DNA from 3 places in the Methylobacterium sp. PvR107 genome. Region 3 is predicted to be linked to each of the others. Evidence: riboswitches for the same ligand, from Rfam matches in the RefSeq annotation. Region 3 holds a riboswitch; each other region holds the start of a gene.

Region 1 (5,080 bases), 1.3 Mb from region 3:
CACGGCCCAGCGTCGGCCCCGGCGTGTGGGGGCCGGAGAAACCGGGATCGCCGGGGACGCGGTCATGCTGGGGCTGTGCTGCTCTGAATCGCCGCTGTCGTGGGCCGCCCAGGCGGCAGCGCGCGGCCACGATGATCAGCAAGATGATCAGGAGGCCTTAACGAAAGCCTCAACCGGGCCGTGGCTCTGCCGGCGCCGCGGTCGCGGCAGGAGCCTCCGACAGCGTCGCCCGGTCATGCGGAGAGATAGGGAGCGGCGCCGGTTCTGAAATGTTCAAGGATTCTGTGGCGATGTGATCGGCGGCGACCGCCGATGATCTGGGCCGATCCGGCGCAGACACGGACCGCGGTCGCGACGCGTCGTCTGCTCGGGCATCCGATTCGAAACCGGTTCCGACCCGCCCCCACCGCCCGGTCCGCGAAGCCCGCCCAGCCCGAAAGTTCGCCGTCCCATGAATCCGTACCTGATCCTCGGGCTCGCCATCGGCGCGGAGGTCACCGCCACCCTGGCGCTGAAGGCAGCCGACGGCCTGACGCGGCCGGGGCCGACGCTGATCGTGGCGGTCGGCTACGGCACCGCCCTGTGGCTGATGTCGACCAGCATGGACATGCTGCCGATCGGCGTCGTCTACGCGATCTGGTCAGGCGTCGGCATGATCGGCGCGGCGCTCGGCGGCGCGTGGCTCTACGGCGAGGCGATCAGCCCGACGATGCTGGCGGGCATCGCGGTGATCGCCGTGGGCGTCACCATCCTGGCCGCCGGCCAGGGCCAGCACTGAAGCCGCGCCCCGCCAGAGCCCGTGCGACCGGGCTCCTCGCGGCCAGACAGGCCCTCAGAAGCGGCCCGCGATGGTCAGGCGCACGGCCGTGGGCTCCACCGGGTGGAACACCCGGTCGATCAGCCCCTCGGCCGGCTCGCCGGGCAGCCGCGCGACATACGCGTAGGTGATCTGGTCGGACTTGCTGTTGGTCAGGTTCAGCACATCCAGCGAGACGCTGAGGCCGTTGTCGAAGGCGTAGCCGATCCGGCCGTTGACGAGCGCGGTCGCCCGCGAGCGGATCGCATTGTCCTCGATCAGCGGCCGGGGCCCGAAATAGCGCAATCGCAACGATCCGAACCAGCCGAGCGGCTCGCCGAACGTCACGCCGGCCGACGCGATGGTGGTGGGGGCCTCCGGGACCCGGTTGCCCACCGGGTCATAGCTGGAGAACCGGGCGTTGGTGATCGTCAGATCGCCCTCCAGCGCGAGCCAGGGCGTCACCGCGTAGCGGTTCGTCCACTCGACCCCGAAGCGCCGGGTCGGGCGGCTCGGCTCCGTGGTGCCGGTATCGCCCTGGAAGATGTTCTCGGACGCGAAGTCGAGCCGGAACAGGGCGAGGCTCGTCTCAAGCCCGCTGAGCGAGCGGTTGCGCAGGCCCACCTCGTAGCCCGTGGACGGCACCAGGAACGGCGAGCGGGTGAGGGTGAACAGGGGGCTCGCGGGATCCACCGTGGCGGTGACGCCGCGCGCGTCGTTCGAGTGGAAGCCGCCGCCGTAATTCATGTAGAGCTCGGTGTCGAACCACGGACCGAGCACGAGCCCGAGCTTCGGATTGACGATCCCGTCGGTCGCCTTGCCCGAATTGGCCGGCGTGTCCGAGCGGATATCGGCGAAGTAGCCGTCGGCGCGCACGCCCACGCTCGTGCGCAGCCACTCGGTCCAGCGCACCCGTGTGTCCAGGTACAGCGCGCCGCTCGATTCCAGCACCCGGTCGTCGAGCACGCCTGAGCGGTACTGCCGGAGGGTGGTGTTGAACAGGCCGACCCGGATCGAATCCGTTCGCGTCTGCGCGCCGATTTCGACCTCCAGCGGCCGGCCGAACAGGTCGCCCTGGAAGATGTGCAGCACCTCGCCGCCGCCGAGGATGCGCTGGTCGAGTTGGTGGAACTGGTCGCCGCTGACGGGATCGTTGAGGAAGTAGGTGAAGTCGTTGAACAGGTTCATCTGATAGCGGATCAGGTAGGCCGAGGCCCGCGTCACGCCGGTCTCGTCGGTCGCGCTAAATCGCCCCGAGAGCGAGAAGCGGCTCGTGTTGCCCCCATCCGTGGGGTTGATCGTCCCGTATCGACCGAGCTGGCCCGAGACGACGGCGCGCTCCGGGATCTGGTTGGTGGCGGTCCAGCGGGCCGCGTAGGCCATGCCGGTGATCGAGAACCCATCCAGCGCCGTACCCTGGCTGTAGCGGGCCACCCCGTTGATTTTGCGCAGCGCGTCCGGAACCACCCAGGGCCCATCGTAGACCTGGGCTTCGCCTGCCAGGAGGAGGTTGCCCTCCCCGAGCGGCACGGTTGTGATCGACAGGGCCCGCTTGTAGCCGAACGAGCCGATCGAGGTCAGGGCGACGTTCTTGGCGGTCGTGTCGAGGTAGTCGATCCGCACCGAGCCCGCGGAGGCGAAGTCGCCGTCGCGCACGAAGTACGGCCCCTTGTGGAACTCCACGGCGCCGACGAGCTCCGGGATCAGGAAGTTGAGGTCGGCGTAGCCCTGCCCGTGGGCGTGGGTGCGCATGTTCACCGGCATGCCGTCGACGCTGATGGCGATGTCGGTGCCGTGGTCGAGGTTGAAGCCGCGCAGGAAGTACTGGTTGGCCTTCCCCTCCCCGCTATGCTGGGTGACGATCAGCCCCGGCACCGCCTCCAGCGCCTCGCCGGGGCGCGTCACCGGCCGGCTTTTGAGCTGCGCGCCCGTGATCACGCCGGCGCTGGCCGAGTCCACGGGGAGCAGCGGGCCTCCGATCCCGGTCGTGCCGCCGACATAGCCGGCACTCGCCGACAATCCGAGCCGTGTGGCGGCCGTCGGCTCGGCGGTCACGGAGATTTCTTCGAGCTGCGTCTCGGCGCCGGAGACGAGGCCGGGCCGGTCCTGGGCTGATGTCGCGGAGGTCAGCGCTGCGAAGGCAGCGAGGGCTGAAAGCGCGGACGGACGGGACACGGGACCTCGGGCGGCAGTGGCACGTCACCGCGAACGAGGCCGTGCCGGCCGCTTCCGCGACCGCCTCCGGCATCCCCGGGACACCCCGCCCGGCGGACTTCGCGTGTGACCACGGCAGACGGCAGGTCTCCTGGCTCGCGGGTCGCCGCCCTCGCGTCGTCTTCCCGGGCGCGTCCACCCAGTGACGTGGTGACGCGAAGGCTCACCGCTCACAGTTGCGGGGGCAGCCGCGGTTTTGGGTCGAACCCGCACCGCGTTCCCTTTTGATCCCCGAAGGGAACCGTCGCGGCCACCATCGGTCGGCTGCCCGGAGCAGGTCAACGAGCCGGGCCCGGTTCACGAGCGCTGTGGCCTGCGCACGACAGTGCTGTGCCCGCGCCTCGACCGCCGGACCGAGCCGGGGGCCTGAGCCATGCAGGTCCTCCGTCGCCACATCATCGCCGCGAACGTGCGGTCAAGCTTGACCGAAACTAGGTCGGTGAGGGGCGCCGGCCCGAGCAGCGCGGCCGCCGCATGGCGGATCGAGGCTGAAGGAGCATGGAGCGCAGATGCATGCAGGGTAGCGAGAGGACGAAGATTGCTCCTGTCCTGGGTGTCATCGCGATGACCTGCGCCCTGGGTGCCTGCAATACTGGCACGCCGGTGCTCACGACAGGGTCGATTCCGGGCCACAAGCCGCCGATGGTCGTCAGCGATGCCGAGCGCGATTGTCTCGGCCGGGCCATGTATTTCGAGTCGAACCGCAGCGACGGGGATGGGCTGATCGCCGTCGGCACCGTCGTCATGAACCGGCTGGAGAACGCGATCTTCCCGGGCGGCATCTGCGCCGTGGTCGGCCAGCCGGGACAGTTCGCCCCGGGTGTCCTGACCAAGCCGATGCAGGACAAGGACCTCCAGAAGGTCGCCGATGCGGCCGACGCCGTCCTGGCTGGCGAGCGGCACCCGAAGGTCGGGAAGGCGATGTACTTCCACACCGCGGGCCGGCACTTTCCCTACAACAACATGCATTACGTGGCTGTCGCTGGCGGCAACGCCTTCTACGAGAAGCGCAACCCGCGTTCGGCCCAGCACGGGACGGCGCAGTTGCCGGCCTCCGTCTCGACCTATGCGGCCGCGTCGGGAGCGCCCGCACCGTAGAGCCGAGCGCGGGGCAACGAGACCGCGTGCGCGCGGATCGACGTCGTCTCACCGGCCCGGCGTCTCCGGGACGTCCGGCCGGGGCGCATCGGGGCTTGTGGTTGTACAAGAGCGTCGCCAGCAATGGCGGCCCGGATCGATGCGCGTGGCAGCGCACTTTCGAAGGCCGAGACCGAACTCAGGCCTAGCCTTGAGGTTGTATGCTCGCATTCAACTGAGCGACCCCGCCGCCATGTCCAACGAGGATGGTTTCGACCGCATGGCGCGCGCGGCGATCCGAGCACATCGGCTGATGTCGTTGCACGGCACGCCGATGATGCAGCTCCTTTCGCGCTTGCTTCTGCTGGAGATCGGCCTGGAGATTGCCGCGAAACGCGAGGCGGGCGCCGCCAATGACAATCCGGAAACGTCCGATGACTCGGCCGATGACTGACGGCTTGGAAGCGGTCCGGCACCTGGGCCGTCGCCGGGTCACGGAGACGCCCGGCTCGCGATGGCTACCGCCGCCGAGGGGCAATCAGATCCGTGACCGGCGGCCGGCCGTAGCAGTTTAGGGCCGAATGCCGCTCCGGCGCCTCGTTCGATCGGACGTCACCGACGCAAAGCCATCGAATGCAGTGCCATATCTGTTGATCGACACTTCTACTCGGGCCTGCGGCATTTACACCCGCGTACAGCGGCCTAGCTTGCCGGTAGAAACTACCCACGAATCATGGGCGCCCCACCGATGATCGCCAAACGGGTAGCGCTCGCTGGCGCGCTCCTCCTGCTGAGCATCGCGCCGGCGGCCTCTCAGTTGCGCCGCCCGTTGACCTGTACGGAGGACGTGTCGGTCGGTCTGGATGTGGCGGTCGTCGCGGAGGGCGCGAAGGCGCCGCGCAAGCCCCGAACGTTTTCCCTCGTCTCCAGTGGCGGGCTGCTGACCGTGATCTCCGCTGGCCGCTCCGATTATTACGAGTGCCAACCCGCATC
Region 2 (5,080 bases), 740 kb from region 3:
GCGTTGGAGGATGGCCCCGTCCCGCGGATCGATGTGGAGCCAGGTGGCGGCGGGGTCGTCGAACCGGACGCGCAGGACCGGCAGCGGGCGCGGATCGCTTCCGTGCGGGTACCAATAGGTGTCGAACGCCGTGAGGCGCCCCACGTCGCGCACGACACCGCCGGGCACGGCCCGGCCGGCGGCCGCTGCGATGGCGTCGGACGCCAGCGCAGCGCCATCGTCCGCGCGGCGGGTCCGCGCCCCGTCCGGCGCGTCGGCGACGATCCACCAGAACCCGCCGATGGCGGCAAAGCGCAGCGCCTGGGTCCCCGGGTCGGCGAAACCGCGCAAGGCTCCGGCGTCGAGGCCGAGGGCGGGCGGTGAGCCGGCATAGGCGGTGCGTATCTCGTCGGGTGCGGCGGTCGACGCGAACCAGCGGTTCGGGTTCATCGAGATCCAGCCGCTGAGGATGAAGGTGCTGAGCCCGATCCCGCCCGCGAGGCCGAACAGGTGGTGCCAGCGGGCGAGCCCCCGATAGGGCGTCACGGCTCCCCCCGCATAACGGCGCCGGAGTCGCAGGCGCCAGAGGCCGATCGCGAACCCGCTCACCGCCCCCAGGGCGGCGAAGCCCGACAGCCACAGCAGGAGTGTCCGCCACAGCTCCGCACGGGCGCGGAGCGGCGTGAGGTAGATCCAGTGCGCCACCGCGCCCACCCAGTTCCAGGCCCGCTCGAACCGGGTCGTATCGAGGGTGATCGCGCCGGTGACCTGCGACACGTAGAGTTCGGTCCCGGCCGTGTCGCCGAGGGCGACCTTCAGGAAGGGCCGCAGGGGGTTGTACCGGGCTGTGACGGTCCACTGGTCGCGCTCGACCAGTGCGACGCGGGCGTTCGGAAACCCCGAGGCCGCGAGGTTCAAGGCCGCGTCGGGGGTCACCGGGCCGAGCCGCGAACCGGTGCGCGCCGAGACCGTCACCTGCCGCCCATCGCGGCCGGCGATCCGGTAGACGGGCTCGACGCCCTGCATCTCAAGGTCGAAGGCTGCCGGGACGCCCACGAGGCCGCCGGCGCGGAGCGCCTCGTCCGGCGCGAACACGACCTGCTCCCAAGCGACAGGCGGAAGCCGCGCCAGACGCTCCGCCTCGGTGAGCGTCGGGAACGGCACGTAGAGCATCACCAGCCCGGAGCCGATCCATGAGGCAAAGAGCAACCCGGCGGTGATCCCGGACCAGCGATGGAACAGGAGCAGGAAGCGCCGGCCCGCCTTGCCGAGCCGCCGCGATCGCCTCACCACGTCACCGTGTAGGCGACCTCGACCGAGCGCGGCCGCCCGAGCAGCCAGTTGGTGCCGACCCCGTTCACGGCGTTGCCGGAGATCGCGTAGACCTTGTCAAACAGGTTGTAGACCCGCAGCGACAGCCGCGACTCCGCCGAGACCTGATGGTCGAGCACGAGGTTGACGAGGTTGTAGGCCGGGCGCCGCGCCATGTTGCCGAAGTCGCTGTAGACCTGCCCGACGTTCTGGAGCCCGACCCGCGCGGTCCAGTCGCGCGCAAAATCCCAGGTCAGCCAGAGATTGGCCACGCGCTCCGGCACGTCGATCGGCTGGTTGCCGGCATAAGAAACGGTGGCGCCCGCCACCGTCTGATCGAACCGGTCGTATTGCGCATGCAGGAGCGCGAGGTTGCCGTCGAGCCGCCAGCCCGGCGCGAAAAGCCAGCCGAGCGCCAGCTCGAAGCCCTGCGAGGATTGCCGTCCCACCTGCGTGGACAGCGTCGGCTGGCCCGGCACAGCCGAGATCAGGTTGTCCTTGACGATCCGGTAACCCGCGATTGTCCATTCCAGGGCGCCGTCGAAGGCCAGCCCCTTGGCGCCGATCTCGACCTGATCGCCGGTTGCGAGCTTGAATCCGGCCAGCGACTGATTTAGCGTGATCAGGCTGTTCACCGGATCGGTGGCGAAACTGTACTGGGCGTAGAGCGCGCTGTCCGGCGTCGGGTTGTAGACGAGGCCGAACCGGTAGCCGAGGGCGTGGTAGGTCTTCTCGAAGCGCGATCCCGACTGCAGATCCTCCCGGTTCAGCGTCGGCACGTCGAGGCGCACGCCCGTAAGGAAGGCCAGCCTGTCCGACAGGATCAGCCGGTCCTCGGCGAAGACCGAGGCCTGGCTCGTCTGGGTGGCGTAGGCCGGCCGCGCCCGTCCGTTCTGCGGGAAGTAGCCCAGATCGTAGCCGGTGAGCGGCACGCTGGTATTCTGGTCGAAGTAGAAGTTGTTGGTGTGCCGGAAATCGATGTGGTTCACGTCGAATCCGACCACGAACTGGTTGGCAAAGCCGAAGAGGCTGCCCCGGAACGTCGCGTCGAGCCGGTCCCCGACCTGTTCCTGGCTGTGATAGATCTCGAGGTAGTCGCCCCGGTCCACCAGCCCGGTGCCGCGGTTGTACGTGTACTGCTCGACATCGAGCCAGTGGCGCCGGCTGGTCAGCCGGTAGGCGGTGTTGCGGATCGTGATGTCGGCCGAGGGCGACCACTCGGTCTTGAGCTGGGTCCAGTTGTCGACCCAGGTGATCTTCGCGTCGCGGACGTTGTAGTTGTTGAACCGGATCAGGTCCGGGATCCGGCCTTCGACCAGCGGTGTGCCCCAGTAGCGGGCCGGCTCTTGGTAGCCGAGATCGTGACTCAGCGTGAACGCGAGATCCGGGCTCGGCTGGAACAGCAGGGCGGCCGAGACCGCGAGGTTACGAAAATCGCCCTCGGGGCGGATCCAGCCATCGGCGCGGTTGCCGCTGACGTTGAGGCGGTACGCGAAGGTGTTGCCGAACTCCGCTTGGCCGATCCCACCGCCGGAATCGAAGGCAAGCCGCGCGACGCCGTCGGTGCCGACCACCGCGCGGGCAGTGTTGATCGGCACGAAGACCGGCTTCTTGGGCACCACGTTGATGACGCCGCCGATGGCGCCGTCGCCATAGAGCACCGAGGACGGCCCGCGCAGCACCTCGATCCGCTCGACGTTCCAGGTATCGAACGGGAAGGTGACAGTGTTGGCGCCCACGTAGAAGCGCGTGCCGTCGTAGAGCTGCTGGATCGAGTTCGGGCCGGCGAAGCCGCGAGACGTGAACGCGCCGTTGCCGTTGCCGGGAGCGGCAATCGTTGTGATGCCGGTGGCGTCCTGGGTCACGGCTTCGGCGATCGTGTCCTGGCCGCGCATCCGCGCGGTCTCGCCCGACACGATGTCGAGACTGGCCGGCGTCTCCAAGGGCGTCAGGCCGATCCGGCTCGCGGTCCGGTCGCGGGTGCGCAGGTTGAGGCTGTTCGGGACGGCACGGTCCGTGCCGTCCTCGCCCTCAACCGAGAGCTGGTCGAGGGTGACGGTGTCCTGCGCGGCGGCCGGGCTCGCGAGGAGCGCGAGGAGCACGCCGCAGAGCGGTGCGGGCCTGCCGCCGGATCTCGGGCGGATGGTCGATGGTGACATGGCAGGAAAGGTCCATGCGCGGCGCGGGCCGGCCAACCCGTTCTAAAGGCAATGTAATAACATTACAATTGCTCGGCCGCATCAAAAGCTCGGCGGGCACAGGCGCGTGAGTGCGCGTGGCGGCCCCGGAAGCGATCGATACGGTGAGGACGGGCATCGGGATCGGTGTCGCGGGCGCGCTTGCTGTGGCACGTCACCGCGAACGAGGCCTCGCCGACCGCGCGGATGCACGGGCGTCTCGACACCCGCCAGGACAACCCCGCCCAGCGCGTTTCGCGTGTGACCACGGCTGACGGCAGGTCTCCTGGCTCGCGGGTCGCCGCCCTCGCACCGTCTTCCCGGGTCAGCGACCCAGTGACGTGGTGGTGAAGGGCTCGCCGCTTACAGTTGCGGGGACAGCCGCGGCCTCGAGGCGAGCCCCTCACCGCGTTCCCTTTTGATCCCCGAAGGGAACCGTCGACGATAAGCTTGGCCTTAAGGTTTGTCCGCGTCAAGCCGTACGACGCCGCAACGCGGTCCATGGACCCCGCTGGTTCTCGATGCAGTGGATTAGACGGCGGTGATCCGCATGGTGACGGCCATGCGCGCGCATTGACAGGTGCCGCGGAATTGTAAATTCGATGTTCTCATAGCAATTTTTGCCTATATACGTGTAATAACACGATATTTATTTATATTAAAGCCAAAAAGGATGACATCTATATCGATGAGTGTGTCGTGTAACCTTTAGTGCGTTGCTGCGTATGTAAGGTATGTCGTGAGACGATGGGATGATTACGATTTTACGGACAAAGGTTAAGTATCCGGACAGGACCATGATGTTTTGATTGGAGCAAAATACGGGAGAGCATCATAGTGATGAGCTACAAACTGGAAAATCCCGGCCATCCAGGCGGATATGTGCGGCGTAATATCATCGAACCGCGCAACTTGACCGTCATGGACGCGGCCGGCTTGCTCGATGTGCCGCGTCAAACACTGTTCGATGTCCTCAATGAGGAGGCTGCGCTGTCTCCGGAATTGGCCTTGCGGATCGAGACGGTGTTCGGGGTCGAGATGCAGACATTGATGGAGATGCAGACCCAGTTCGACATCGCCAACGTGCGCAAGCGCTGTCAGAACCTCCAGAGCGAGCTCGCCGCCAAGGCGAGGTTCCATCTGGCCGCTTCGGAGGCTCAGGACGCGAGCGCCCCGCCTCCGATGATCATCCGGCGCGGACGGACGTGACCGGTCCGCCCAGGCCGGCCCCGGTTCCTCCCTCCGCCTTTGCCGCTGCGCCGGGGCGATGCTACAGCCGGGCAACCCCATCGGTCCCGACGTCCGCGACGCCGCGGCCTATGCGTCCGGACGTCCCGTCCGAGGCGGTGACGGGTGCCGGCGGAATCATGAACACACGACCTCCCAGAAGCGGCGGACCGAAGGGGCGTAAGCCACAGGCCGGCAAGGTCCAATCGGGCGGCCGGGCGCGTACCGGCCCGCGCACCAGCGCCAGCGACGCTGCCGAGCGCGCCGCCCGCAACCGCGGCGACGATGCCGGCGCGCGCGATCCCTGGGGCGGCGCGGCGCCCGCCGCCGCGGCACCGGCCCGGGCACCGAAATCCCGTGCTGCCGCCGCGGGGCCGCAGGCCCGC
Region 3 (5,080 bases):
CAGGGCCACGGGTGTGTCCGGCATCGGTGAACCCGCGAGCGGCACGGCGCTCGCGGCGGCCGCGACGGCTCGGTCGAGGGGGAGCACGCCGCAGCCTGCACACCAGGGAAAACCGCGCGGCAACGGCTCGGGCGGCTCGATCGCCAGATCGGCGCCGGCCCGGGTGGCCAGCAACCGCAGCATCCGGCGCAAGTTGTCAGGACCGCCGGCGCGGAAATAGGCGTCGCACCGCGCGGCGAGATCGAGGTCGGTGGAGAAGGCGGCGAGCCGCGGATCGGGCCGGTCGTCGCCCGGCAGCACCGCCAGGACGACGCCGTGTGCCCGCGCCGCCTCGGCGCAGCGCTCGACGCCGTAGCGCCAGTAATCGAGCCCGCCGAGGCAGCGGATCACCACCACCTTGGCGTGCGCCACCACGCGCTCGACGTAGAGGTCGACCGAGAGCGGATGCCGCAGCCTGGAGAGCTTGGCGAGGCGCAGGCTCGGCAGACCGGGCTCGGCGGCATGTGCCTGCCCGATCCCCGCGAGGTCGCTGTCGGTGAAGGACAGCACGACGAGATCTCCGGGCTCCTGCCCGAGATCCACCGCCGCCTCGCCATCGTCGAGCGAGACGGTATCGATGCGCACGAGATGCATCGCGGCGGCCCCTAGACCGTGACCGCGCGTGACCGCGCGCCGCCGCGGATCGTGGAGGCGCGTGCGAGTGCCGTCATCCCGCCAACGCCGCGGCGACCGCGCCCTGATCGAAGCCCTTCAGGCCGATCACCACGAGCTTGCCATCCCGGGGCTCGCCCGCCCGCCAGGGCCGGTCGAAATGGTGGGCCACGCGCCGACCGACGCCCTGCACAACGAGGCGCATCGGCTTGCCTTCGACCTCGGCAAAGCCCTTGATCCGCAGGACCCCTCCGGCCTCGGCCGCCTTCTCGACACGGGCCGCAAGATCGGCTGCCGTCAAGGCCGGGCGGAGCGACAGCGCCACGGTCTCGAAATCATCGTGGTCGTGATCCTCGCCCTCGCCGTGGTGCGACGGCCGCGAGGCCAGATCGTCCTCGGCCGCGGCGCCGAGGCCCAGCAGCACGCGCGGGTCGATGGCGCCGTTCTCAGTCTCCACGACCTTCACGGCGCGGGGCAAATGCCCCTCGACCTCGCGGCGGACGCGGGCACGGGTCGCGGCATCGATCAGGTCGGCCTTGTTGAGCACCACGAGATCGGCGCAGAGAAGCTGATCCTCGAACACCTCCTCGAGTGGATTGTCGTGATCGACCGACTGGTCCGCCGCACGCTGGGCGGCCAGAGCCTCCGGATCCTCCGCGAAGGCGCCGGCCGCAACCGCCGGCCCATCGACCACCGCGACGACGCCGTCCACAGTGACCCGCGAGCGGATTGCCGGCCACTGGAAGGCCTGGACCAGGGGCTTCGGCAGGGCAAGACCCGAGGTCTCGATCAGGATGTGCTCCGGCGGCTCGGCGCGGGACAGCAGCGTTTCCAGTGCCGGAACGAAATCGTCCGCGACGGTGCAGCAGATGCAGCCGTTCGGGAGCTCGACGATGGACTCTTCGGTGCAACCCTCGACGCCGCAGGCGGCCAGGAACGACTTGTCGAAGCCGACATCGCCGAACTCGTTCACCAGGATGGCGAGGCGACGGCCCTTGGCATTCTCGACGACGTGGCGAACGAGCGTCGTCTTGCCGGCGCCGAGGAAGCCCGTGACGATAGTGCAGGGGATCTTGTTCACGAGGGTCATTCCGCGGCCTCCAGGGTGCCGGCGGTGCGCGGGCGGGGTTCGGGGAAAGGGGGGATGCGGGCGATCACGCCCTTGCGGAACTCGGCCGGACGCTCGCGCCAGGGCACGATGCCGTCCGGGGTCGCCGCGTAGGCGGCGAGCCCGGCGAGGATGGTCTCGGCGGAGGCCGCCGGATCCATGTCGCCGTACACGTAGGTCCAGCGATCGGCTGAGGCGACTGCCACCGTGCAGGGCCGCTTGCACACCGACAGGCATTCCACCGGCTCGACCCGCAGATGCGGGGCATCGCCGGCCCGGTCCCGCAGCGCATCGAGCAGGCGCGCACCGGACCGGGGGCCGTCCGGGTCGTCACCCTCCCGGCGGCAGGAGGTGCAGACATACAGGACGGTCTCAGACACGGGCCGCCCTCGCTGCCGGCTCACGCGAGAAGGCCTGCCAGGCCCAGCCGAGGCCGAGCCCGATCAGCATCCAGAATACGAAGCTGATGGCCAGCGAGCGGGCCGCGAATTGTGCGGCCAGCGCGGCCGGCAGCTCGGACGCTCCGGCCGGTGCCTCGGGTGCGCCGACGGTGTGCGGCGCGACGATCAGGACGAGGCCGCCCAGGATCGCGATCAGCGACCGCCGGACACCGATCAGGTAGAGGCCCATCCCGGTGGCGGCGGCGGTCATGACCCACCAGAGCTGCCGCGCGGCGAGCGGCGCGGCCTCGCTGCCGGGCAGTTCCGGCGGCAGGCCGAGGCACGGCGCAAGGGCAACGCTGGCGAAGCCTGCCACCGCGAAGGCGAGGCCGACCTGCGGGGTCGGATCGCGCCCGCAGGCGAGCATCACGGCGCCGAGCAGCAGGGCGTAGCCGACGCCACCGACTAGGGTCGCGAGTGCGGTGAACGCCATGCGCGGGAGCCCTTCGCCGGGCTGCCATTCCGGCGCCGCGTCGGGCGCGGCATGGTCGTGCCCGGCATGAGCCAGCACGATCGGGAGGCCGATCGCCGCCTGATGCGTCGGTTCCTTGTGCTCGTAACGCTCGGCCGCCACGATCAGCGGCGAGGTCAGCGTGAGCTCGAGCCCCGTCACGACGGCAGCCGCGAGGAAGCCGGCGGCCAGCGCCGCCGACAGAAGCCGGATGATCATCCCTGTGACGCAGGCGTCAGTGGCAGGGGAAGTTCTGGGTGTGCCGGAAGTCGTGCGCCGCATTGTGGAGCGCAATCGCCGGCGAGAAGCCCGCCATGAACAGGAGGCCGAGGCCCAGGAAAGCCGCGAGCGCGACGGCGACCGAGCGCTCGGACGAGCGGGTGCCGGCGGCGACTGGGGCGAGGGTCGAGGTGGTCATCAATGTGTCTCCAGCCGCCCCACCGGCGGCATTCCGGGATCCTGGCGTGACGGCAGGTCTCCTGGCTCGCAGCTCTGCGCGCCTGCCGCCTTCCCGGATCGCTCCGGTGGCGCTCTGGCAGGTGCTCGCCGCTCACAGTTGCGGGGGCAGCCGCGGAATCGAGGCTCGCGCCCCTCACCGCATTCCCTTTTCACCCCGTCGCCGGGGCACCGTCACGAAGCCGTTGTAGACGCATGGCGGCTTGCGCACAACGGAGTGGCAAGCGGTAAGATCGGGATTCTCGAGAGCGCGAGTTTCCCGACCGTCAGGGCGTATCCTTGAGGCGCTCGGCGGGTGCTCCGCCCGGTGCCGGTCCGGCGTCACGCGCCTTCACGGCATCCGCGTAGAGGCGCTCGACATCCGCCTTGAACGCGGCGCGGGAATCCGGTCGCGTGTAGAACATGTGGCCGCCGGGATAGACGGCGAGGCTGACGCGGCCGGCTCCATAGGCCGGCACCTGCGCGAGCAGGAGCTTCGAGGCGTAATAGGGCGTCACAAGATCCGTGAAGCCGTGCGCCACCAGCACCCGCAGGCGGCCATCGAGCGCCAGGGTGCTCTTGAGGTTCGACAACACCTCCGGCGCCTGCCGGCCCGACCCCCAGCTCCAGCCGCGGTTCACCGCATTGTTCAGGAGTTCGTAGCGCATGTTGGGCACGGGCCATTTCAGCGTGCGCGCGTAAAGGTCGAGCATCGCGCTGGTCAGCGGCGCCTGCAGCGCGGTCAGTTGCGGATCGTCGAAGCTCGACTGGGCCGCATCCGGGTTGGGATCCCAGCCGGTGATGCCGGTGTCGTAGGCGCTGGTCACGCGGCCGTCGGCACGGTCGATCTCGCGCTGAACGCTGCGGGTCGACAGGCGCGCCGCCTGCGCGCGCACGAGAGCCGCGTCGAGCCCGACGAGGGGCGCGACCCGCTCGGTCATCCGCGCCACGGCGGCCGCGTCGCCCGGGCCCTTGAGCAGATCCGCCAGGTAGGCGCCCGAGGCGTAGGATTCCGCATCCGACAGAAGCGCCGGCGTCGGAACGGTTCCAGCCCGTTCCAGGGCACCGGCCGCCAGGGATGGCAGCTTCAGGACGTAGCCCCAGGGATTGGCGCGCGATGTCTCCAGCCAGCCGAAATCGAGAACCGGCGAAAGCAGCACCATCCCGGACAGGCCGACACCGATATCGTCCTGAAGCTTCTCGGTGATGAGTGGCCCGCGGAACCCGCCGTAGCTCTCGCCGACGTAGAATTTCGGGCTGGCCATCCGGTCGTTGACGCGCAGGTAGCGCGCGATGATTGCGGCCAGGGTCGCGGCGTCGGAATCGATGTTCCAATAGGCCTTGCCGTTGCCGTCCGCCGCGCGGCTGTAGCCCGTGCCGACCGGGTCGATGAAGACCAGATCGGAGAAGCCGAGCCAAGTCCCGTCATTGGGCGTGAGCGCGACTGGCTGCGAAGGGCTGATGCTGTCGCCCCCCGTCGGCAAGCGCCAGGGGCCGATCGCCCCGATGTTGAGATAGGCGGAAGCCGCGCCGGGCCCCCCGTTCACCGCGAAGGTGACCGGGCGCTCGCGGCCGGCCTCCGGCGCCACCGTATAGGCCACGTAGGCGATCTCGGCCTGCAGTTTCCCGGACTCGTCGACCAGGGGCAGGCTGCCGGCCGTGGCGGTGAAATCGAGGCGCTTGCCGTTCGGCAGCGTAAGGCTGTGCCGCGTCATCGAGTCCGGAGGCAGGCGACGGCCCTCCGGCCCCCGCGGCGCCTGCCTGGCTTCCGACGGCCGCTGGTCGTGCGGCGCCTCATGTGCGCCCACCGACGGAGGCACCCCAAGGATCAGCGCGGCGGCGAAGGCGGCGCGCGCGAAACGTCTGGTGAGGAGCACGATTATGCCTTCTTGTTCCAGCGGCCCGAATCGTCCTGCTGCCAGTAGGCGACCGCGTGGCCCGCCTCCTTGGCCTGCTTCCACTGCTCGCGGGCGCGCAGGAGCGCATCCTGGTCGG

The links. Region 3 has a riboswitch for cobalamin ahead of JOE48_RS22100 (CbtB domain-containing protein). Riboswitches for the same ligand answer to the same signal wherever they lie in the genome.
Positions count from the first base shown of each region.
Region 1: linked by a shared signal. The riboswitch ahead of JOE48_RS28280 (TonB-dependent receptor) and the one ahead of JOE48_RS22100 (CbtB domain-containing protein) in region 3 are both predicted to bind cobalamin.
Region 2: linked by a shared signal. The riboswitch ahead of JOE48_RS25610 (TonB-dependent receptor) and the one ahead of JOE48_RS22100 (CbtB domain-containing protein) in region 3 are both predicted to bind cobalamin.

Region 1 covers NZ_JAFIBW010000001.1:5,966,817-5,971,896, reverse strand. The annotation lists gene JOE48_RS28290 (serine hydrolase) at 1-66, opposite strand, end outside; gene JOE48_RS28285 (DMT family transporter) at 452-778, shown strand; gene JOE48_RS28280 (TonB-dependent receptor) at 833-2,971, opposite strand; cobalamin riboswitch at 3,074-3,271, opposite strand; gene JOE48_RS28275 (cell wall hydrolase) at 3,524-4,108, shown strand; gene JOE48_RS28270 (hypothetical protein) at 4,341-4,541, shown strand; gene JOE48_RS28265 (hypothetical protein) at 4,836-5,080, shown strand, end outside.
Region 2 covers NZ_JAFIBW010000001.1:5,415,658-5,420,737, reverse strand. The annotation lists gene JOE48_RS25615 (PepSY domain-containing protein) at 1-1,272, opposite strand, end outside; gene JOE48_RS25610 (TonB-dependent receptor) at 1,266-3,449, opposite strand; cobalamin riboswitch at 3,726-3,922, opposite strand; gene JOE48_RS25605 (HigA family addiction module antitoxin) at 4,308-4,676, shown strand; gene JOE48_RS25600 (RluA family pseudouridine synthase) at 4,835-5,080, shown strand, end outside.
Region 3 covers NZ_JAFIBW010000001.1:4,673,478-4,678,557, forward strand. The annotation lists gene cobN (cobaltochelatase subunit CobN) at 1-633, opposite strand, end outside; gene cobW (cobalamin biosynthesis protein CobW) at 707-1,741, opposite strand; gene JOE48_RS22090 (DUF1636 family protein) at 1,738-2,139, opposite strand; gene JOE48_RS22095 (CbtA family protein) at 2,132-2,869, opposite strand; gene JOE48_RS22100 (CbtB domain-containing protein) at 2,886-3,068, opposite strand; cobalamin riboswitch at 3,102-3,297, opposite strand; gene JOE48_RS22105 (S10 family peptidase) at 3,373-4,962, opposite strand; gene JOE48_RS22110 (DNA polymerase III subunit chi) at 4,965-5,080, opposite strand, start outside.